3 regions of the Vallitalea pronyensis genome follow, and region 2 is predicted to be linked to each of the others. Evidence: riboswitches for the same ligand, from Rfam matches in the RefSeq annotation. Region 2 holds a riboswitch; each other region holds the start of a gene.
What was found. A riboswitch is a leader RNA that binds a small molecule or an ion and turns the genes downstream of it on or off. The one in region 2 is predicted to bind thiamine pyrophosphate.
Positions count from the first base shown of each region.

Region 1: it holds a riboswitch for thiamine pyrophosphate, as region 2 does, so the genes downstream of both, thiS (sulfur carrier protein ThiS) here and HZI73_RS19635 (energy-coupled thiamine transporter ThiT) in region 2, are expected to answer to the same signal.
Region 3: it holds a riboswitch for thiamine pyrophosphate, as region 2 does, so the genes downstream of both, thiW (energy coupling factor transporter S component ThiW) here and HZI73_RS19635 (energy-coupled thiamine transporter ThiT) in region 2, are expected to answer to the same signal.

Region 1 covers NZ_CP058649.1:3,396,175-3,404,545, forward strand. The annotation lists gene HZI73_RS14325 (aldehyde dehydrogenase) at 1-1,069, shown strand, start outside; gene HZI73_RS14330 (winged helix-turn-helix domain-containing protein) at 1,164-2,390, shown strand; gene HZI73_RS14335 (class I SAM-dependent methyltransferase) at 2,411-3,292, shown strand; gene HZI73_RS26880 (nitrous oxide-stimulated promoter family protein) at 3,321-3,638, shown strand; TPP riboswitch at 3,771-3,879, shown strand; gene thiS (sulfur carrier protein ThiS) at 4,155-4,349, shown strand; gene thiF (sulfur carrier protein ThiS adenylyltransferase ThiF) at 4,351-5,151, shown strand; gene HZI73_RS14355 (thiazole synthase) at 5,196-5,975, shown strand; gene thiH (2-iminoacetate synthase ThiH) at 5,972-7,075, shown strand; gene pyrR (bifunctional pyr operon transcriptional regulator/uracil phosphoribosyltransferase PyrR) at 7,228-7,833, shown strand; gene HZI73_RS14370 (uracil-xanthine permease family protein) at 8,010-8,371, shown strand, end outside.
Region 2 covers NZ_CP058649.1:4,724,295-4,732,665, reverse strand. The annotation lists gene HZI73_RS19665 (small, acid-soluble spore protein, alpha/beta type) at 1-119, shown strand, start outside; gene HZI73_RS19660 (J domain-containing protein) at 474-824, shown strand; gene HZI73_RS19655 (hypothetical protein) at 863-1,936, shown strand; gene HZI73_RS19650 (TetR/AcrR family transcriptional regulator) at 2,079-2,690, shown strand; gene HZI73_RS19645 (hypothetical protein) at 2,898-3,485, shown strand; gene HZI73_RS19640 (SDR family NAD(P)-dependent oxidoreductase) at 3,552-4,418, shown strand; TPP riboswitch at 4,468-4,565, shown strand; gene HZI73_RS19635 (energy-coupled thiamine transporter ThiT) at 4,620-5,291, shown strand; gene HZI73_RS19630 (hypothetical protein) at 5,520-5,801, shown strand; gene HZI73_RS19625 (cytochrome c biogenesis CcdA family protein) at 6,001-6,705, shown strand; gene HZI73_RS19620 (TlpA family protein disulfide reductase) at 6,726-7,421, shown strand; gene HZI73_RS19615 (UvrB/UvrC motif-containing protein) at 7,671-8,192, shown strand; gene HZI73_RS19610 (protein arginine kinase) at 8,186-8,371, shown strand, end outside.
Region 3 covers NZ_CP058649.1:3,279,345-3,287,715, reverse strand. The annotation lists gene HZI73_RS13795 (GNAT family N-acetyltransferase) at 1-156, opposite strand, end outside; gene HZI73_RS13790 (hypothetical protein) at 395-952, opposite strand; gene thiC (phosphomethylpyrimidine synthase ThiC) at 1,127-3,061, opposite strand; gene thiM (hydroxyethylthiazole kinase) at 3,048-3,872, opposite strand; gene thiD (bifunctional hydroxymethylpyrimidine kinase/phosphomethylpyrimidine kinase) at 3,865-4,656, opposite strand; gene thiW (energy coupling factor transporter S component ThiW) at 4,653-5,156, opposite strand; TPP riboswitch at 5,353-5,462, opposite strand; gene HZI73_RS13765 (DUF2785 domain-containing protein) at 5,640-6,476, shown strand; gene HZI73_RS13760 (lactate utilization protein) at 6,661-7,302, opposite strand; gene HZI73_RS13755 (uroporphyrinogen decarboxylase family protein) at 7,508-8,371, opposite strand, start outside.

The DNA of each region.
Region 1 (8,371 bases), 1.3 Mb from region 2:
TTATGGCTTGGTATTGGTCATTGGGCCGTACAATTATCCATTTAACCTGCTCATTGAACCGTTAATAGGTGCCATAGCAGCAGGTAATTGCATTGTTCTAAAACCATCGGAACAAACACCCCATGTCACGAAACTCATTCATCAGATGTTCTTAGAAACATTCAACCCAAACTACATTCGGATTATAGAAGGTGAAAAGGATGTAACCTCTTGTTTAATCCATGCACCATTCGATTATATATTCTTTACTGGTAGTGTGCGGGTAGGTAAAATTGTCATGGCAGCAGCCAGCGAAAACCTTGTACCTGTAACATTAGAATTGGGAGGAAAAAGCCCTTGCATCATTGATAACACAGCCAATATTGAGGTAGCTGCAAAACGTGTATTATGGGGAAAATTCTTCAATGCCGGTCAGACTTGTATTGCTCCTGATTATGCGCTTGTTCATGAATCCATTAGACCAACATTCATCGATTCGCTTAAAAAAACAATTGAACACTTCTACGGTAAGGATGTAAAAGCTTCAAAAGATTTTGCACGGATCATTAACGAAAAACATACCCAAAGGTTAGCAGCTATTATTGATAAGGATCGTGATAAAATAATTTGGGGTGGTCAGTATGATAGGACTAATCATTATATTGCGCCAACACTCATTGACAATGTGACATGGGAAGATGCTTCCATGGAAGATGAACTGTTTGGTCCTATCCTTCCTATCATGACGTATAAGGATCTGGATGATGCCATTCATATGATTAATCAACGACCTAAACCATTAGCCCTCTATCTATTTAGTGAAGATAAGGATAGTCAACAAAAGGTATTGACATCTACAAGCTCTGGCGGTAGTTGTGTCAACGATACCGTTAGTCATTTTGTGACCCATCACTTGCCATTTGGGGGCGTTGGTCAATCAGGCATGGGGGCTTATCATGGATTGGATAGCTTTAAAACATTTACACATTATAAGAGTGTGTTGCATAAGTCCACAAGGTTTAATTTAAAATTTTTATTTCCACCGTATAATCAAAACAAATTACAAAGTGCTAAAAAGGTACTTCGATAAGTTTCTAAAATTAGTCCTTTTATTTATGGGTAGATATGGTATAATAGAGGAAAAGAACGTACGTTCGACACATAATAAAAGGGTGAATCATATCATGCAATTGTCAAAAAAACAAGCTAGAAATTTCATACTTGCGTATCAAATGCTGCTTAAGCCAAGGGCATTAAGAGGAAAAGAGGGCATACATGATTACATGAAACGCGTTCGGTGTATTCAATATGACCCTCTGAATGTTGTGGGCTATAATCCCTACCTTGTTTTACAAGCCCGTGTTAAGAATTTTAGAGGTGAACACTTAAATCAGCTTCTCTACGATGATCGCTTATTGGTCGATATATGGGATAAGAATATGTCCATTGGTATGACAGAGGATTGGCCTTACTTTTCCCGTTATCGTACAGAATTTCGTCAGCGTTATCAGAAAGACCAGACCTTTGTACAAGAGATAGAAAAGGTTAAAACATATCTTCATGACCAAGGTCCAAGCTCATCCATTGATATAAAAATGGAGGGTAAAATGGATTGGTCTTGGGCACCTGCAAGAGTTGTTAGAGCAGCACTTGAAAGCTTATTTTTTGCTGGTGAAGTCATGGTCTATAATAAGATTGGCACGCGAAGAATATTTGATTTCACGACCCATTTGCTTCCAGAAACAATAGCCCATCAATCCGATCCTAATCAGAGTCTACCGGATTATTTTAAATGGCATGTAAAACGTCGTATTCAATCCATCGGTTTGTTATGGAGCCGTTCCAGTTATGCGTATATTGCTATACGATGGATGAAAAGCAAGGATAGAGTGGAAGCCTTATCCCGATTAGAAGAAGAAGGGGAACTGATACCATTAACCATTGACGATATGCCTTATACCTTTTATATTGGTAAAGAAGACATAGCATTGCTAGAGGAAGTCATGACATGGAATAGAATAAACCCTCAGATAGCTTTTCTAGCACCATTAGATAATTTACTATGGGATCGTCAATTAATCAGAGAATTATTTGACTTTGATTATAAGTGGGAGGTTTATACGCCTGCACAGGAACGTAGGTTCGGCTACTATGTTTTACCTGTCTTATATGGTAATCAATTTATCGGGCGATTTGAACCTAAATTCCAAAGAAAATCAAATACTTTAGAGATTATTAACTGGTGGTGGGAAGGTGAAATCAAGCCAACAAAGCAGTTAAGTACTGCCATTGAGCGGGCATTATATGATTTTATGAAGTACCTTGGCGCAACGCAGATTACATTGCATACACAGGATCAATTTATTCATCAGGTTGTTGACACATTGAAAGATAAACGAAACTTATCATGACATAATCGAGGAGGCATTCTATGTATACATCCATTTTAGATAAAATTGTATGTCCAACATGTAAAAAAAAGCTTGAATTGGCCATAATAAAAGAAGAGGAACAAGAAATTATAGAAGGGACATTAACCTGTTCAGATGGACATGTTTGGGTGATTAAAGATGGTGTCATTAATCTTGAATCGGAAGAACAAACACTTGCAAATAATTGGAGCGATTACTACAAAAATACAGATTATGGGTCATTGGATCAATGGATTGAAGAAGCCACACCAACAAATCAAATAGAAGGTTATACTCTAGCTAAAAAGGCTATACTGAGTCATATTCAATCCAAGGGTGCAACACATATTATTGATATTGCCACAGGAAGAGGTATGCTCCTCACGTATCTGGCTCAATATCTTTCACCGGATACACATTTTGTATGTGTGGATCTTAGCCATGAGGTTTTGAAGTATGACCGATTAAAGGTTAAGAACATTAACCCTGCATTGCGTGTGAACTATATTGCCTGTGACGCCACGAGTTTGCCTTTTCTGAGACAAGCCTTTGATTTATCAGTATCTTTTTTTGGTATCACCAATATGGGAAATGCTATAGCACAAGGTATAACGGATGCTGTTCGTGTATCCAAAGAAGGCCTCATCAATGCAGGTATTGTTATCAAAGATGATAACCCTAAATTAGATGACGTGAATCAATATCTTCAAGATAATCAACTGGACATGTCAGTAGATTTTGCCACAGAGACCCGTTGCCGAGAACTACATGAAGGAAAAGGACAGTATAACGTTGTGGAAGAGAAGGTCTTTGAAAGCATCGCACAACCCAGTGATTTGGATTTGATTCCAATTGAAGGTGAATGGTTTAGTATTAACCTCTACCATACTACGGCTAAATAAAACAGGTTACATGGAGTAAGAAGAAGCTATGGATGCTATACAGGTTAAAAAGAAAACCTTACAAGCTATGACAAAGATGTATTGTCAACGTAAACATGTTATGCATACAGATATGGATTTGTGCCCTGTTTGCCACACATTTATGACTTACGCTGTTGAGCGGCTAGATAACTGTCCTAAAGCCAGTAAAATGAACTGTAAAGCTTGTAACATACATTGTTATGATTCCTACATGCAAAGCTACGTAAAAGGCATTATGCGGTATTCTGGTAAGCACATGCTCTATCGGCATCCCATACTTACGTGCCATTATCTGTACAATAAAACAATAGCAAGTCTATTTTGAAAACATGTTTCATTCACTAAAAAAGGTTGCCTTTTATCAAACAAAGCTGTATAATGAATAAGAAATTGCTATCCATAAAATTATAGCTTTTGAAAAAAATAAGTATTTGATAATGATTTAAAAACTTCATACTGTTAAAACTAGGGGAGGTTGTACTGACAATCTGAGAAAGAAATGTTATTTCTGACCCTTATAACCTGATATGGGTAATGCCAACGTAGGAAAGCATCAAAATCATGAACCACAGTATATTTGGTTACAAATAAGCACAATGAGGATATCTTTGTACCTCCTGTTATAAAGCCTATTTGTCTCTGGAATGCTATGTTTTTTGTTTTGATAACAGGATAGAAATTAATGACCAGTGATAACGTCTTGGAGCTTACCTTTAGGTAAGCTTTTTTTGATGATTAAAATTATTGTTCTTGTTATCATTTGTATGGATAACTTAGTCCATACAAAAATCCACGAAGCATTATCACAATCAGGGAAACTAAAATAAAAGAAGGTGAATAAATGCTAGTTAACGGTAAAGAAATCTCCTTAGAATCTGGCATAACAATTGATCACATGCTGGAAGTATTAAGTCTTGACAAGGACAAAGTTGTTGTGGAAATTAACATGGAGATTATTCAAAAATCGAATTACACAACCAGGGCAATTAACCATGACGATAAAATAGAAATTGTCCGATTCGTAGGTGGTGGGTAAAATGAAAATTGTGGTCAATGAAAAAAATTGCTTTGTACCCCATCATGCATCAGCGTATGCTGTGAGAGATATGATTAAGAATGATGCAGACATTATCATTGTTAATGGTCATGTCATCCATAAGGATATCACCCTAAAAGCCAAAGATACCGTCACCCTTATAAAAAGAGGTGAGAAACCCAAAAAACGTGCGTTAGAGGCTTTGCTGGTTGCAAGACATACACCTGGCGTGCACGAAAGAATAAAAAATGCCTGTGTTGGAATCGCAGGATTAGGTGGCTTAGGGTCCCATGCTGCTGTTTCCTTAGCACGATTAGGTATAGGAAAATTAATCTTAATCGATTATGATGTTGTTGAACCCAGCAATCTCAATCGACAGCACTATTTTTTAAAGCATATTGGTATGAAAAAAACATCTGCCTTAAAGGACATACTTGAACAGATAAATCCTTTTGTTAAAATCGTTACAAAGGATGTATGCTTAGATCAAACAAACATTGCCATGTGTTTTCGAGAACCAGATATCGTCATTGAAGCCTTTGATCATCCAGAATCCAAGGCAGTATTAGTCAATACGTTGCTTTCAGAACATAAAACAGTAGTAGCAGCTTCTGGGGTTGCTGGCTATTTCTCTAACAATACCATCACGACAAAACGGGTGATGAAAAACCTATACGTTATAGGTGATGGTGTATCAGAAGCAAAGATAGGCAGTGGATTAATGGCCCCTAGAGTGGCTATTGCTGCAAATCATCAAGCCAATATGGTGTTAAGATTAATCCTTGGCGAAAGGCATACATAAGTTTTGAAGAATCATTGTTAAATCAATCATAAGGAGTGATCGTAGTGAATCAATTAGTCATTGGAGGTAAGACATTACAGAGTCGATTACTAATCGGCACTGGTAAATTTCCAGATAAAAAAATAGTACCAGAAGTTGTAGAAGCAAGTGGAACACAGGTGGTTACCATGGCATTAAGAAGAGTGGATTTGGATTCAAAAGAAGATAATCTTCTGGACTATATTCCGAAGCATTGCACATTACTACCCAATACTTCTGGAGCCCGTAATGCAGATGAAGCCGTACGCATTGCACGTTTAGCAAGAACCATGGGTTGTGGTAATTGGGTAAAAATAGAGGTTATTTCAGATAATAAGTATTTGCTTCCCGATAACATGGAAACAGTAAGGGCAACAGAAATATTAGCTAAAGAAGGGTTTGTGGTCTTGCCTTATATGAACCCAGATCTCATGAGCGCTAAGAGGCTTGTGGATGCTGGGGCAGCAACAGTCATGCCTTTAGGAGCGCCAATCGGTACAAACAGAGGCATTAGAACCAAAGAATTAATCCAAATCATCATTGAAGAAATTGATATCCCAGTTGTTGTTGATGCTGGTATAGGAAGACCATCTGAAGCAGCAGAAGCCATGGAAATGGGGGCAGATGCCGTACTTGTTAATACGGCCATAGCAACAGCCAACAGTCCTGTTCATATGGGAAAAGCCTTCCATCTAGCTGTACAAGCTGGAAGGCTAGCATATGAGGCTCAATTAGGTAGACAAAGTACTTATGGGAACGCATCTTCTCCTCTTACTGGGTTTTTGTACGAAGGAGTTAACTCATGAGCTTTTATCACGTTTATCAGACCATAAGGGATGATGATTTTTATCCTATGCATGACCAAACATCGGAAAAAGATATGATGACCATACTCCATAAAAACATCCTAACAGAAGATGATTTTTTACGTTTATTATCACCCATGGCAGAAATGTATTTAGAACAAGCTGCCCAAAAAGCACATGCTTTATCGTTACAATATTTTGGGAAAACGGTGCTGCTGTATACACCCATGTATTTAGCCAATTATTGTGTGAACAGATGCGTTTATTGCAGTTTTAATACTCAAAACGTCATTGAAAGGAGACAGTTAACTTACAACGAAATAGAAGAAGAAGCAAAAGCCATTGCATCAACAGGTTTGAAACATATTCTTATTTTAACTGGCGAATGCCGAAAGACAACACCAGTAGCATACATTGTTAACGCCGTGAAAAGGTTAAAAAAGTACTTTGATAGTGTTGGAATGGAAATCTATCCTTTAACAGAAGAAGAATATAAAACCGTTATTAATGCAGGGGTAGACAGTCTAACTGTATATCAAGAAGTATATGATGAGACCATCTATGACAATGTTCATCTATCAGGACCAAAGAAGGACTACAAGTATAGGCTGGATGCTCCTGAAAGAGCTTGCAGGCAAAAAATCAGAAGTGTCAACATAGGTCCTCTGTTAGGTTTAAATGACTGGCGAAAAGAAATCTTTTTTACAGGGATGCATGCCAAATACCTGCAAAAAAAGTATCCAGATGTTGACATAAGCATTTCTTTACCTCGTATAAAACCTCATGCTGGCACCTATGAAGCACGATACGATGTAAATGACCAAGATTTGGTGCAAGCCTTAATGGCATTAAAACTCTTTTTACCAAGGGTAGGTATAACCATTTCAACAAGAGAAGCTCCTGATTTTAGAGATAATTTAATACCCTTAGGCGTGGTAAAAATGTCTGCTGGCGTCAGTACGGAGGTAGGTGGTCACGCCTTAGAACATGGCAGTGACAGTCAATTTGAAATTTCAGATCCAAGAAATGTCAACATGATAAAACATGCCATATTAAAAAAGGGTTATCAACCTGTTTTTAAAGATTGGATGCCGTTTTAAGGGATAGAAGAATCAAGAAAGATAAAATGCGAAAAAACAGTAGACAATTGATGAAAAATATGGTAGATTAATATAGAATTAAATAAGAGATTTCTTTAAATTAGTACAGTGATGCTAGTAAGAAGTTTAACCGTAAAGTAGTTATGTAAACTATGGCTTCTTGGAGTGCATCCAGGAAGCCTTTTCTTATCGTAGTAGAAGTATTACATACCATAAAAGATTATTTACGAGGTGAACTTATGAAAGTATTAATGGATGAGAAAGCTATTGGAAGAGCCTTAACGCGTATTGCACACGAAATTATTGAAAAAAATAAAGGTGTTGAAGATGTTGTGATCTTAGGCATCAAAACACGAGGCGTACCATTAGCTAATCGAATTGTAAAACGTATAAAGTCCTTTGAGGGAGTAGATGTTCCAGTTGGAACAGTTGATATCACTTTTTATCGTGATGACCTTCAAAAAAAATCATTATCGCCTACCATTAACAACCCATTAGATTTTGATGTAGCTGGTAAGACGATTGTATTAGTTGACGATGTCATCTACACAGGTCGAACATGCCGTGCTGCCATTGATGCCGTGATGGATGCTGGCCGTCCTCAGAAAGTACAATTTGCTTCCCTCATTGATCGAGGCCATAGGGAACTGCCTCTTATACCTGATTATGTTGGCAAAAATTTACCTACATCAAAAAATGAAGTTGTCCATGTTAAGTTACAAGAGGTAGATGGTGAAGATACTGTTCAAATAATTTAAAGATTTTCTTCTATTACCATAAGCAGCTATGTGTGCTTAATGAAATAAACCATAAAAATGGATGAAGACCAGTAGATAAGGCTTCATACACAACATATACTGCGCCATGTCATCTCGCACTATATGTTGTATATGAAGTGGTGTACTGTTCCAGATCCATCATAGGAGGAAGTATCATGGAGAACATATCAACAACAAAAAAATATGTCTTAGGTTTACAGCATGTTTTAGCCATGTTTGGTGCAACTGTATTAGTGCCTTTCTTAACAGGTCTTGACCCGGCCATTGCATTATTGGCAGCAGGTGTAGGAACCTTACTCTTTCATTTATGTGCCAAAGGCAAAGTACCTGTTTTCTTAGGTTCTAGTTTTGCATTCATCGGTGCCATAGCCTATACCCTTAATCCTAACGGGCTAGAGGATATAACCAAAATGCCCCGAGCAGAGTATCTGGACAACTTATCTGTTGTAAAAGGCGGTATTATCGTAGCTGGTCTTGTGTATGTGGTTATGGCTATTATTATCTATTATGTTGGTGT
Region 2 (8,371 bases):
GTCAGATAGGCAGTATGGCAAAAGCCGGGCAATTAGGCGGCGAAATGGTGAAACGTATGATTGCTGGTGTGGAGCAGGATATGGCTGATGGCAAGGTAAAACCTGAGGAGTTAAAGTAAGCGATAGGTTTAATAATTGTATAAGGTATGTATAGAAGGATTAAATAGGGTGCGTTAAAGATGGGTGTCGTTATTGGAATGGGACATATCTTTTATCGCACCCTTTTCAACTATTTTATTGCTATATGGCTTTTTAAGTGTATAATAAAATACATAAGCAAACGGTGTGAGTATTATGAAAGAAAAAAGAATGATGATAGAAAGAGGGACACTGGAATCAAATAATGGTGATGAGAATATGTATAGATAAAAGGGGATGATTGCATCGATATAAATGAATTAAAGCGAAAGCTAAGAAGGTTAAAAAGACAAGAGCAACATATTCGATTTCCATACAAACAGGATAACAACAGTATGTCCCTTATATGGCATCAATTTTTCTCAACGAAGGACCTAGATGACAACAGTGTTCAATTTAATCTTGATACATTAGCTAGAATGGGACATGAGGAACGAAAAGAAGTATTCAGCGCTTTTTTTTATTCAGTTTATTATCAGTATTATAAAGAGAATGGTTTATCCTATAAAAACATGTACGACCCAAGTCTATTAAAAGCTTTTGGATTACCTGCTGATGCAAATTTGGATGATATTAAGGAAAGGTTTAGAGTTTTAGCAAAAAAATATCATCCTGATAATGGAGGGGATGCTCAGGATTTTATTAAAGTGATAGAAGCCTATGAACAAATAAAGTCGCATGATTAACATGAGGTATTCCTCTAAAAATAGGAAGGAGAAATAGGATGGAACAAATGATAAGGGATTTAAGATTTGCCAATGAACAAACAGCGGCATATTATCTGAACTTGCTATCAGATATAGATAGCAATAGGGGTACAGGTTATATGGCGTTACATAACTTTTTTAGGGACTTTTATGGGACACTTTTTAAGGAACCAGAAGCATTGGGTATGGAATCATTTCCCAAAGTCAGTTTTAACTCTGGTGAGTTTCATTCAAAAAGTAAACCCTTCAAGCGTGTGAAAGATAAAGTAATAAAGCCTGTATCGGATTGTTTAGATTTAATCTATAAAGTTGCATCACAAGGGCGTTTAAAAGATGACACCATCATAGGTGATAAGGCATTTATGGATAAGTTTATGAAAACTGGCAAGCGTCAAAAGAAAAAGCTACTGGATGCTGTAGTAGAACTTGGGATAAAGATAGATGCAGATGGTGATAGTGTAAGGCTAACAACCCATAAGCAACCAGATATGATAGAAGCATTGCATCTCTTTGCCTTAAAATGTAGTCAGAATATCCATGAAGCAGGTGAATTGTGTTTTAGGATGTGTGATTTTGGAGCATTAGATACCCAATATAAACCTAGTATAGAGGAAATACTCCAGAAACTATACAAGGATAAAGCCTACAATCATATGTCCATACTTCATAAGATGTTGCAGGATAATGACTTTGATATTCGTTATGTTTATGAGCCTCATGTATTAAACTTTGAGATACGTTACACAAAAAAAGAAATAAAAACATCCCCATTAATGGCATTTGTGTTTGATTTTAAAGCTGTAAACCCTCTAAAAATAAGATTGAGATTTATTGCAACATCCCGAATAGTTCCCATCATTCAACGTCAGCCTAAAGCAGTTCAAAAAGATTTTTATGAAACAAGCGGTCAATGTAATGGATGTGGTTGGTGTAATAATCAAAAAGGGTTGTTAAAACCATCTTTATTAAGAATGGATACAAAACATAAAACCATATGCTGGTACGATGTCAATGAATATGACACCATTAATAAAGAAATCATTGACCTCATAAAGGGGTATGTAACGATGCACCTTCAGCTTGTGGGCTAATGGATGCTCTGCATTTGATTTGACTCTATTCTTAATAAGTAAGTATCTTACGCATTGACAGTCTATATACATAGTCTTATAATATAAACCACATAGTATGGACTACGTGGTTTATATTATAAGAAAGGGGCTATTGATTATAATGAAAGAAAAGTCATTTGAGAGAAAAACACAATTGCTTCAATCAGCTTTAGATGAGTTTTCATCCCATAAGTATGATGACGCTTCCTTAAATAGCATCATTAAAAATGCATCTATCAGCAAAGGAACCTTTTATTATCATTTTAAAAATAAACAAGACTTATATCTATACTTAATCGAGCATTCCTCTCATGTGAAATGGGAGTTTATACACCATCGAACACGTGATTTAAACGAAAGCTTTCAGAAAATGGATATTTTTGAGAGGTTTAAATGTCAGGCAAGAATCGGTGTAGAATTTGCTATGGAACATCCTAAGTATCATAAGTTAGCGAAGATGCTGGTCAAAGAAAAGGGAAACGAAATTTTTGATATCATCAAAGAAAGATTGGAAATAGGTACTAATAAGCTGCACGATATGATAAATGAAGGTATAGAAAAAGGTGATTTCAAGCCGAATTTTCCAAAAGATTTTATTCTCAAAACAATCAGCTTTATGTTTACTTATTTTGATGACATATTTTATGCTGATGGGGTGATGGTATTAGAAGAGACCCTTGAAAATCTAGACAATTATGTTGATTTTATGAAGCATGGGTTAGGTACATCATAAGAGAAATATAGCCTAAATATATAAAACTACCAGATTGGTAGTTTTTTTATGTATTTAAATATTTTATCATAAAGATTTGAAACTTTGTTGACAGTCAATAACAGTAATGTTATAATGTAAACCACAAGGTCTAGACCAAGTGGTTTATAAAGTTTAACCTTGTTAAAGTGTAAATAAGATGGCTAGTTATAATCTGAAAGGGTGAGTATGATGGGAAACAAAAAACGTAAAAAGTATGACTTGATTTTCGCGGTGGTTTTTGCACTGCTGACAGTGGTATTCTTAATTTTATTCGCTACAAATGATGCATTTTTTAACTGGGCGTTTGAACGTCACCACAATCAATTGAGCTGGTATATCCGACCCCTGTTTTTAATACCATTCTGCTATTTTGCTTATAAAAGAAGTTGGACGGGTATATCTGTTACTATTTTTTTACTGATGACTAGCATGTTCTGGTTCCCAGAGCCTGAATCATCAAGTGCATTAGTGGAACAATTTTTAGATATGGAAATGGAATACCTGATGGGCAGCTGGGGGATAGCTAAAATTCTCGTTACACTTATTATTCCAATATCTTTTATTGCTTTAGGTATGGCATTGTGGAAACGGAGTTTATGGATTGGTTTATCTGTTGTGGTGTTTATGACTGTAGGAAAAATGATATGGAGTGTTGTTGAAGGAGGGGAATCCGGCCAATCCATTTTTATTCCTGCAATCATAGGTTTACTCATTTGTATAGGCGTCATTTCTTTCGCATACAAAAAATTTGAAAAGAAAAAGAAGCAGTCTTGATTAGTAAGTAAGGCATTGGTACACACTAATAGAGATGGGTTTTGTCAATAAGGAGGCATGAAGAATATGGATAAAAAAATATGTTTAATTACAGGAGCAAATTCAGGTATTGGTAAAGCTGCGGCTATTCAAATGGCAGAAGCAGGCTATCATGTCATTCTGGCTTGTAGAAATGAACAAAAGGGAGAAAAGGCTTTGGAAGAAGTGAAACAATCACATGAAAACAATTCAGCTGAATTAATGCTTGTTGACATGTCTTTGCAATCTTCCATTAGGAAGATGGTCACTGGGTTCCTAGCAAAGTACGATACATTAGACGTACTTATCAGTAATGCAGCACTATTTGATATTACGCAAAAAAAGGCAGTGATGACCAAAGAAGGCATAGAAAAAATATGGGCGACCAATCATCTTGGGGCTGTATTATTAACTGAACTTCTATTGGAATCCATAAAAAGAAGTAACCAAGGTCGAATTATTACAATTGCTTCAAAGGGTTTAATTGTTCATCCCTCCATAAGCGTTGATTTTAAAGACCCAGAATTTCAGAGCCGGAAGTTCAATGTGTCAAAAGCATATTATCAATCTAAAATAGCTCAGGTGATGTACACCTATTGGCTTGCTGATAAATTAAAAGATACAAAGGTTACAGTTAACTGTATACGGGTAACAAATGTGAAAGTGGACATCAGTCGCTATCCTCATCTTTCTAAACTTGCAAAATTTGCATATGCTCTAAAAAGTAAAAAAGCCATTACCCCTGAGGAAATGGCAAGAACATACACCTATTTAGCTACCTCAGATGACGTGAGTGATGTGTCTGGTAAATATTTTGATGAGCATAATAAAATCGTCAATTCTTCAGCATACAGTACTAACGCTGATAATGTGCAAAAAGTGATGGATTTTACAATGAAGTATTTGGATATGTAAGTCCACTTGACAAATCCACCATAATGGTATACATTATGTATGAAAATAAAATATGTGCTAGGGGAGCCTTGGGCTGAGAAAGTAAAGTACTGACCCTTATAACCTGATTCGGATAATGCCGACGAAGGGAAGCGTTAAGTAATACATACAGTATGCTTTCAAACTCCATGATCCCTCCTAGATTTTAAGGAGGATTTTTTCATGTTAAAACAATTTCAAGACGCTATTGCAAGTGGCGATATCCAAGGTATCATTACATCTACACTAGGTCAGATTATTTTAGTTGCAATTGCCCTTATTCTTTTAATAGCTGTTGTGGCTTTAGGTAGTCGTTCTCGATCCATGAAAACAAAAGAGTTAGTGTATTCTGCAATTGCCATCGCAATAGCTGTAGCGTTGTCCTATGTGAAACTTGTAACCTTACCTCAGGGTGGTTCCATTACACTGTTTAGCATGCTTTTTATAGCTGTTATCGGTTATTGGTTTGGAACGGTACAAGGTATAATTTGCGGTATGACATATGGATTGCTACAACTTGCCCTTGGCGGCTGGGTCATGCATCCCATACAATTATTGCTGGATTATCCATTAGCTTTTGGTATGCTTGGATTTGCTGGACTTATGCGTAACACGCCAAATGGGTTAATGAAAGGTCTTATTCTTGGAGCATTTGGTCGATTTTTATGTCATTTTATTGCAGGGGTTGTTTTCTTTCAAAGTTATGCCATTGATTTAGGATTTGACCCGGTACCTTATTCAATCGGTTATAATCTTGCCTATATTGCTGGAGAAATATTCTTAACCCTTATTATCCTGATGGTGCCACAGGTTACGGACGTCTTTAAGCAGTTGAAAAAAATGGCATTGTCATAAGGTCAAGTCAAAGGTAATGTTGGAGACTAAAGTCTATTCCACTTATCGTATAATAGAATATGAGAACAAGGGTATAATAAGTAGAGATAGGTATAATCTCTACTTATTTTATATTAGCATGTGGAATAGAAGGCTTCATTTTGTCCATGATAAGAGGATTTTCATGCATGCAATAAGATAAGAAAAGATACCCTATAGGAATTGACAACATGGAAAGGATATGAAACGATGAAAGACATAAAAAGTTATCCGGCATCCAATAGCACAGACCCAAGGATAAGTGAAAATATTGAAAGCACAAATTTTAATGATCAAGATGGTGTGCCAGAAGGTATTATTGAAAAGCAACCAGAGCATCAACATGTAAGTCATGGGCATCCCTACATGGGTGATCTTACATCCCATGAAATTGGTATGATGGCCAAAACAGGTTCACTTAATGGTGAAATGTTCAAACGTATGGTATCCAATATAAGACAAGATTCAGAAGATGGACCAATCGAACCATAAGTATAAAGGGGCTGATATCATGGAAAGATGAAGCAGCCCTTTATCTTATCTACGGAATATTTTCGGGGTGAATAAAAAGGGGTGGATTTATTTATTTAAATATTGTAATATAGTAATATAAATGGTAACTTTTTCTATTCATCATACGATGATATGAATTTTAGAGAAAGTTTTTTTACATAATGTAGGAGGTTCGTATATGATTGGTCAGGAGTTAACCTATTGGATGGCGTTTATCAACGGTTTGGCATCTTTTTTTACACCTTGTGTGTTGCCGCTACTACCTTTATATTTTAGTTATTTAGCAGGAACGACCATACAAGATATAGCATTTCAAAAAGACGCTAGGCGGAATATGATCATCAACTCATTTGCCTTTGTTATTGGGCTATCTATCCTAAACATTATGTTGGGGTTTGGAGCAAAAGCCATTAACACCACGTTGGTTCAATATGAAGAGGTGATTCGCAAAGTGGGTGGTGTGTTGATTATGATTCTCGGCTTATATTTTATTGGGCTCTTTAAGGTACCATTTTTGGACCGAGAGCGTAAGTATCACTATAAAAAATTTCGACCCAATGTCTTGTCATCCCTTATTCTTGGCATTACATTTAGTGTAGGTTGGACGCCATGTAATGGACCCATTGTCGGTACCATCCTTTTTCTTGCAAGCTTTGAAAAGGACTACTTGCAAGCTGGAGGCTTGATGTCCATTTATTCATTAGGCTTTGCCATCCCTTTTTTACTATCTGCCCTATTATTTGGGAAGTTTATTCATCATTATAAGAAAGTGTTTACGCATTTTAATAAAATAAAGTGGGTAGCTGGTATTTTAATGATTATAATGGGGATTATGTTATATACCAATTCATTGAGTTTGTTGGTTATTGGAGGCGCAAAATAACAGTTGATTGAGGTGATAAAATGAAAGGAAAGAAGATTATAGGGTTCATGGTGTCATTGTTACTTGTCGTTATGATGGCAGGTTGTGGAGAAGCTAAGGACGATGCTAAGAAGGAAAACATGGATACTCAGCAAAGTGACCATGATGTAACGGATACAGAAATCATAGACCATGTGGATTCAGCAGGAGAAGGTACAGCGACAGATATAGAGTCCAAAGAAGACGATTCAGTTGATAAAGACCAGGGTGATAAAGATGAAGCAGACAAAGATGAAGAAGACAAAGATAAGGAAGACCGTACATTAGCTCCTAATTTTACCCTTGATGATGGTAAAGGGAATGAATATTCCATATCTGATTATAAGAATAAATTGTTATTGGTTAACTTCTTTACAACCTGGTGCACATACTGTGTAGCAGAAATGCCGGATTTTCAGAAAATCTACGATAAGTATCGTTTAGATGATGTGGCTATTCTAGGCGTTAATGTACAAAAAGACCCCAAGGAAATGCCAAAAGAAGACGTGTTAAATTGGATTGCAGATAAAAAAATAACGTTCCCTATCGTATTTGATGATGAAGGAGAAGCCATTAAACATTATTATATAAACGGTTATCCAACAACTTATGTCATTGATAAAGAAGGTTACATTGTTGGGTATGTGAATGCTCTTGATGAAAAAATGCTTGAAAAAATAATTGAAATGTACCGCTGACCCAAAGAGACTACAGCCCTGTATGATATTGATGAATGGCGTATTATGATCTTAACATAAATGAATAATAAAGCCCGTACTTTCTTGTCTTTTAAAAGGAATATGATATAATAATGGTATATTTTTTCTGGTAAAAATTAGCCACCAAGATAAGAAATGACAATAGCAAACCATTTGAAATCCTTTTCCAAAGAGGAATGAAAGAATGAAAAAGGGCATACTATTAATAAGATGTTAGGGGGCATGATTATGTTATGTGAACGTTGTCAACAAGAACCTGCAACCGTATTCCTAAATCAAACAATTGATGGAAAAAAGAAGGAAATTCATCTATGTAATAAATGTGCTATGGAAGTGAAAGATTTGTATCAAGAAAAAGATATCTCCATAGAGAATTTTTTAAGCAGTCTCTTAGATATGAATCACAAAAAGGTAGCACCTCACATGGAACAGCAAAAAAAGAGTCATGTCTTACAATGTAAACAGTGTGGTATGACATACAATGAATTTCGACAAAAAGGAAAGTTTGGCTGCCATAGGTGCTATTCCACCTTTGGGAATCTCCTAAGTCCTGTTATAAAAAGGGTTCATGGCAGCAATCTGCATACAGGAAAAATACCTAATCGAACAGGTGAGAAACTTTTAACCCAAAAACAGATTAGGGATTTAGAGAGCAAATTAAAGCAAGCAGTAAAAAAAGAAGAGTATGAAGCAGCAGCTGGGTACCGTGATGCTATCCGAGCCTTGAAAAAGGAGGGTGGCTTATGCTAAAATGGTATGAAAAAAATGCCAATAATAATGATGTGGTTATTTCCAGTCGGGTGCGATTAGCGAGAAACCTGGAAACCTATCATTTCCCAAGCAAGTTAACCAAGGAAATAGCTAGTAGGATTGTTCATGAAGTAGAAGATATTGTACTAAAAGCAAGCAGCAGCCACTATTTTGAACGG
Region 3 (8,371 bases), 1.4 Mb from region 2:
GTATCGACAATCCCTTACGCTTTTTATTAAATCCACCCAAGTGAGCCATTTTTTCAGATGTGCTCTTGACTCATCAATTAATTGATAGACCTCTTCTGAATCCAAAACATGGACTAATCGTAGGGATAAATCTTTGTTAATTTTATATTCAAACATGAAAAGCTACTCCCCCTAGTGTGATAATTCCCTTATATTATTATACGCTTAGGGTTGCATATTGAACGTCACTTATGCTATTTTTTCTAAATATCTCATGATGAAGGGTTAGCTATTAAAAATCATGGAAACAGCCCCTCTAAATCATTACATTTAGGGGGCTGATACATTTAATCATCTATTTTGAGGGCTTTAATCAATGATGATATGTGAGGGTAGCCTCTCAATCTTTTATTTATTATAGTCCAAATAAGCTTTCAGTTTTTGATTCTTTAGAAACTTTCCACTTACCATCAATTTTAACAGCAATGAGCTCAGCTTCTGTTTCTTTAATGTTTTCTTCCTTGCCCATTTCTTCTGTCAAAAGATCCGTTACCATTTTGGTTATTTCTTCTTGTTGCGCTTCTGGATCCTTTTCTTCACTATCTGCTGCTGATTCTAATGCTTTTGCGGTTAATTCCATCATTTTGCTTTGTGCAATTTCCATAATGTTATTAAAATCAGGATGCTTCACCTTTAGCTTCACAGTAGCTTTATCGCCATCTTCTTTTACATCTGTAATTTCATAGCTGATTTTACTAAAGATCTCTGTTGCAATAGGGTCTACATCTTCTTCTGATGGAAGCTCACTGGCATCTTCAGCGTACTCTGCTGCCTTTTTATAATCACTGGCAATAATACCATCTAAAAATCCTGAAATGGCAGTCTTTGGTCCGCCACTTTCTGTTTTTTTTGCACAACCTACGCTTGCTAAGAGTACACATAGCATGACCATCATTACGAATACTTTTTTCATATAAATTTCTCCCTTATTTATGTATTTTGCAGAGGTATCCTCCGCATACTGCTTTGCAGCTTCATAATTAAATTTACTTTAAACAAGTAGATTACATATGACCCTCACCATATGACATGATTTAATTACGTTACACATTATACCATATTTTTTTAAATTGTAAAGTATTTTTATTTAGTCCCTTAATATATTAATGTCTTCACCATTTAATACTTTGTTCAGATTTCGAACAGCACACATTTTCCCACACATGGTACATGTTTTTTCATCCTCTGGTTTGGAACTTTCTCGATAGGCTCTAGCCTTCTCTGGATCGATGGCTAAGTTAAGCATTTTATCCCAATCTAGCTGCTGTCTAGCATAACTCATACGGTTATCCCATTCACGTGCTTTAGGTATTTTTTTTGCTATATCTCCTGCATGTGCTGCAATCCTGGTTGCGATAATACCTTCTTTCATGTCTTCTAATGTGGGTAGTCGCAAATGCTCAGCTGGCGTTACATAACATAAGAAATCTGCACCACTTGATGCTGCTATAGCACCACCTATTGCACCAGTTATATGGTCATAACCTGGGGCTATATCTGTAACTAAAGGACCAAGAACATAGAAAGGCGCACCATGGCATAACTTCTTTTCTAAGAGCATGTTAGCTTCAATTTCATCAATTGCCATATGACCTGGACCTTCAATCATCACTTGTACATTCTTTGCCCAAGCTCGCTTAGTAAGTTCCCCAAGTACGATTAATTCTTTAATCTGACTTGCATCGGTGGAATCTGCAATGGCACCAGGACGACATGCATCCCCAAGACTAATGGTGATGTCATACTTGGCACATATGTCAAGTAATGCGTCATAATGCTCATAGAATGGATTTTCCTGCCCATTTAATTGCATCCAAGCAAACATGAGAGAGCCACCTCTGGAAACCAAGTTCATTAAGCGTGGATTGCGTCTAAAAGTATTGGCTGTCTCTTCATTAATGCCTGCATGTATGGTCACAAAATCCACACCGTCTTTACCATGCTGTTCAACAACTTCTAAAAATTCATTAGCGGATATATCCTTTAATTCTTTTTCATAAAAGCCTAGAGCATCATAGACAGGTACGGTACCAATCATCGCTGGTGACATATCAATGAGCTTCTTACGAAACGCTATGGTTTTCCCATAATTACTTAAGTCCATAATGGATTCAACTTTCATGGCAATAGCGGTTCGTACTTTGTCATATTCCCGCTCTAAGTCATAACTGTCTTTGGATATACCTAGATTCACGTTTATTTTTGTTCTTAAGCCTTCACCCACACCTTCTGGGTCAATATTTGTATGATTTTTATTAGCCGGTATAACCACTGTTCCTTTAGCAATTCTTCCCATGAGTACCCGTGGGTCCATGTTTTCTTTTTTGGCTACAAGTTTCATTTCTTTTGTGATGATGCCTTTTTTTGCCGCATCCATTTGTGTTGTATATTCCATGATTATCCGTTCCTTCCTATAAGCTTTTATCAAGTTATTCATAGCATGAGGTATATGAGCAGCGTTATAAATCTCTGACACAACAGCTATAGCATCCACGTTTCTGATGATGTCATCTGTTAAATTAGATGAGGAGATACCACCAATACCTACAAGGGGTATAGGCACTTCTTTTCTAATAGCATGCAACGTGTCCATGGACATAGGTATAGCATTTACTTTTGTTGTCGTTGGAAACAAAGCCCCTACGCCTAAGTAATCTGCACCATGCTGCTGGGCGTTTCTTGCTTGATCCACAGTCTTAGCTGTTATGCCAATAATAGCGTTATCTCCCAATAGAGCTCTTGCAGATGATAGATTTGTATCATGCTGCCCTAAATGTACCCCATCTGCCCCAAGCTCTACAGCTATTTCCACATGATCATTAATAATAAAGGTCACACCATGATGAGCGCATATTGCTTTCAATGCGCGTGCTTCTTTCATGAGTTTCTTTTTGTCAGTACTTTTACACCGATATTGCAGAATGGTTGCACCATGTTTAATAGCAAGTTCCGTTTTATAAATAAGTTCATCATATGTTAACCCGTCTTGTGTCACCAGATAGATATCCTTATTGAATGTCATGATACACAACCCCTCCTCCATCTAATAGATTTGTATGTCTTCTTTTATAGATGGCATCAAACAACATGACTTTGTATGAACCAATTCCTTGATTGACGTCTAGAAGCTCTTCCACATCTGATGCCGCTGTATGCATAGCCAACATGCCGTAGACACTGCTGGCAAATGGGTCTTTACAACGGGCATAAGCAACACTTATCAGTGTGGATATCATGCACCCTGTTCCAGTGATCTCTGTTAATCTGGGCGTATCTCCCTTAACGATTGCCACTTTTGAAGCAGAACATACCATGTCGTCTTTTCCCGTTATGGCTACAACAGCATTGTATCTCTTGGCTACTGCCACACCAATGTCAGTTAATTCTGTTTGTTCTAATGCTTCACCATCTACCCCTTTTGCTTGTGTTGTCAATCCAAGTATCGCTTTTATTTCTGAGCCATTACCTTTAATAATATCCACATGAAATGTTTCTAATATATCCATAATCATCTTTTTACGGTAGGAGGTTGCCGCTACACCTACAGGGTCAATGATAACAGGTATATGATGCCTATTGGCAATGGCAATGGCATCATGTATAGCAGTTACTTTATCTGAAGTAATGGTCCCAATGTTAATGACTAAACACTGGCACTGCCTAGTAATCTCTTCTAGCTCTTCCACAGCTTCAGCCATAATGGGACTTCCCCCAAAAGCTAGCGTCATATTTGCCATATCATTCACTGTCACATAATTGGTGATATAGTGAATAAGCGGTTTTTCTGTACTTTCATAGATTTTTTTATAGATTTCTTGATCGGTATTATTCATTATATACTCCTTTCGGAAAATGCTTAATGGGTCCATCTCCACTGCCTATTGAAAAACCACCTTGAATGGCTTTGCTGATGTAGCTTTTAGCTCGTTGAATAGCCACATGTGAAGGATACCCTATACTCCAGTTAGCTGCTATAGCAGAAGATAAAGCACACCCTGTACCATGGGTGTTCGTATTAGGGATACGTTCATGTTCATAGCTTATAAAATCATAACCATTATAATAAATGTCCGTGGCTGTATCTTTCAAGTGACCACCTTTCACCAAGACATTCTTTGGCCCCTGTTTGTGTAAGCGTATACAAGCTTTTTTCATATCGTCTATGTTCTTAATAGGCATCTTGGTGATGAGTTCAGCTTCTAATATATTGGGTGTAATCATATGGCATATGGGAAAAAGCTCTTCAACCATCATGGTGATTGCATCGCCTTTTAAGAGGATTCTGCCAGTGGTCGATACCATAACAGGGTCTAACACAATAGGAGGCATGGTATACTTTTTTAAAGTATTTAACACTGCATGAACGATACGCTTATTATATAGCATACCTATTTTGACGCTGCCTACCTGAATGTCACTAAAAATAGCATCAATCTGTTTCTCTATGGTCAAAGGGTCAAGCCCTTGAATATGAGACACGCGTACTGTATTTTGTGCCGTAATAGCTGTAATCACACTCATACCGTACACACCATGGGCTGCAAAAGTTTTTAAGTCTCCCTGTATCCCTGCACCTCCACTACTATCAGAACCAGCTATTGTTAAAGCTGTTTTCATGATAAGTATCTCTCTTTCGCCAAAACAATTCTTTTGATACCCGTTAATTGGAATATGCATACAGCTAATACTGCTCCTACAAAAGAACTGATCATAAAGGGTATAATAAAAGCAAATAGAGTTGCTTCTTTTCCCATGAAGAGATTCGCTACAGGAGTAGCAACCATCGCTCCTATAACACCGGTTCCAATGCATTCACCTAAAGCGGCTAAATAGGTTTTGCCATATCGCATGTAGAGTAAACTAGCAAGAAGTGCACCAAATAGACTGCCAGGAAAAGCAAACAACGTACCCATACCAAGGAGATTACGTAGCAGGGATACGGTAAACGCTTGACCAACAGCGTACACTGGTCCTAAAAGAATAGCTGATATCACATTAATTAAATGTTGCCATGGATAACATTTTGTAAGCCCAATGGGAACATGATAAGGACTTAAAATGACACCTAAGGCTACTAAAATACCTGTTAAAGCGAGTTTATGCGTATTAAGTTTCATGAGATTCATCCTTTCTGTTTTTTGCACCAAAAATCAAGGTAGTCACCTTCTGCGCATACCTTACAGGTGGAAAACTTATAGGCTATGTAAAATGGATGATTGGATGTGCTCGTCACTTCTTTTGATAACAACATGACATGTAGGAGAACTTTTCCAATAGAAAAAGCAATCCGAAAGGATTGCCTTAATATCATCAAGTATATGTTATAAGCTTCCCTCCGCTGGTATTAACCAGATCAGGTTTATAGGGTCAAAGAATATGGTTCTTAATCTCAGCTGGCAACACCAGCACCCCTAGCAAAAAATATGCAATTATTGTATCGCTATCATCATAGCATAGTTTACTTGATTAATCAAGACATATTTACTCATCCGTTTTTACCATTTTATAACATGATTATTGTATTCGTATTACCCTGACAGGACGTTGTCAAGGTTCATAAAGTATAATGATATTACGATAATGTGATTAGGAGGGTTAAAATGAATGAAACAACTTTAAAAGAACTGTTACAGCAAATGAAATTAAGAGAATGGACTTTACTGGATAATATGGATCCCAATACCTTTGTACTTCATATAATGAAGCATATTGGGTCAACTGATCCAGAATTAAGGGACCATCTTATTTTACCGTGCCTCTTAACAATCATTGAACGTAAGGCATTAACGAATAAACAATTAATTGCGCTACTGGATTTATGTTTAAGTAAAGACCATCTTTTTTATGAACATGGTTTAGCTGAGAATGACGGTGTCTTTAACCGGTCTTTTACCGTACTTATTATTGGTGGTATTTTGAATTATCATTTAACACATAATCAGCAATTATTAAGTCAAGAACTTGTCATTCATGTGTATACGTCATTGGTCAACTACATAGAGAATGAAAAAGATACACGTGGATATGATCCTGTAAAAGGATGGGCAGATGCTACTGGACATTGGGCTTTGACATTTGATTATTTAATGGAATGTTCCTCCATTGGTGGTATACAATTAAAAGAATCCTTAGACTTAACGAAACGCCTGGTATGTCATAATAAGCTTGTGTTTATTAATAATGAGGATGATCGCTTCACCACGGTAGTCGTTAATATTATTGAAAGAGATATTATTTGTGAAGCTGATCTCATTCAATGGATAAGTAGTTTTGAAACCATAACATTAGCTAAAGATTATTTAGATCGGTACAAACTATGTGTGAATCGAAAGAACTTCCTTATGAGTTTGTACTTTCGACTGTCTCACAAAAATCGAGTAAAACTCTGCAAAGAAATAGAAAAAGTCATCTTCTCTATTAACCCATATATCGTATAGTGAATGAATTTGCTTATACATTACTTTTATTAAAACCAAGTATTGATAAGTAAACAATAATGCATGAAATTAGTTTAAATTAGGATTATCTATACGCTGTTTTGCCTATAAATAATCCTTAATATTTTACGAGATAAAATTAAATATATAGTTACTACTCTTTTAGGATGATATTTTATGTATATTAGAATCCCACATGTTCTGGAATCACTACAATAAAATAATGATTCTCAAATTTTCTTCCGTTATGTACGATTGTTGTGTAGTTACACATTCTTGCCTGTATCTGACAGTCTGAGCATTCACCAGTTTCTCTACATGGTGTCTCATGGCCAACCCGCTCACAATTCATGGGTGCAATGTCTCGTAATCGTTTAAAAGCATCGTCCAAGGTATCCACAAACTTGTTAACGCCTACCGCCATCACCACATGTTTAGGACCAAATACAATACCTGCTGCCCGATTGCCTGAACTATCTCTATTGACAAGTTCGCCATTTCTGGTTATTGCATTGCAACCGGTTACCAAATAATCTGCTAACATGGATTGACGATATACATTAACCGTCTCTTGCCAGTTTGGCTGGCTATACCGTTTAAATAATTGGTATTCACCATTTGAAAAGTGTTCCACTAACCCCATTGCATTTAATGTTTCTGAACCTCCCAATGCAATAGAAGCTCCTTTTTCAATGTAGTTTAATATACATGCTTTTGCCTCATCTAAATCTTGAGCGTAAACAGCGTCATAACCCTTACTATTTAGTATCTCAACCATTTTCTTAGCTTTTAATTTATTTTTCCATTTTACGTATTTATTTGTCATGAGCTCTCCTTTTCACAACACATAATAAGTTTCACTATACGAAACCATAGTATAATATATGAAATATTATACTATGATTTTACATTAAAATCAACTATATGCTGTATAAGGAACCATAAGGTTTATTACCTTATGGTTCCTTATACAGATTGAAAAACTTGAAAAGCAGAACGTCTTTATTGTAAAAAAATACTGTATTGGATTACTAAACAGTCTGTTTGTACGTTCCCAAATCTAATGCTTTCTTAATATAGTATCTGAAAGTTTCATAGTCTACCGTATCAGGAATAGAATGGTCGCTGTGAAGGACATAAGCAAACTTTTCAATGAGTTTAGGAATTTTGGTTTCTAGCTCTTTATCAATGACTTTTTTGTCATTTGTATAAAGCGTCCTTACATCAATACCACCCATAAATGCAATCTGATCGCCATAAGTATCATACAGTTTTAGAAGATCCATTCCAGCCTTAACTTCTATAACCTGTAGGCAGTCAATCCCTGCTTCAATCATCCCTGGGAGAAGAGGTTCAACATAGCCGCATGAGTGCATAATGACAGGTAGATTCTGACTATGAGCATAATCAATGGTATAGATGTGACCTGATTGAATAATGCTTTTATACATGTTCATTGAGAAAAATGGTTTTTCTTTGAATCCCATATCTTCATAATAGAATACACCATCTGGATAGCCTTCTTTTTCAAATAAAACTTTCTGTAATTGGACTGTAAGCTCGCTGTAGGTTTTAACCATATCTTTTACCCAGTCAGGATCAAGTGCCATACCCATAAGTAAATATTCATGCCCACATACATTATGCATTAGTTCAAAAACATTAATACCAGCCCACACAAAAAACCTTCCTGCTTTTTTGGCTTCTTCTCTTGCTCTTCTATAAGCCTCAAAATTAATTCTTCGTTCATCCACTTCTATAAGATAAGGTTTGGCATGTTCTTCCCAGGTAGCTCTGTCTCTTACGGTAAAGTCTACATGCTCTGGCGTAGAATCATGCAATTTATGCCTTCTTAAAATAGCCCCATTACCATCTTTGATTAATCTTGTCTCTTC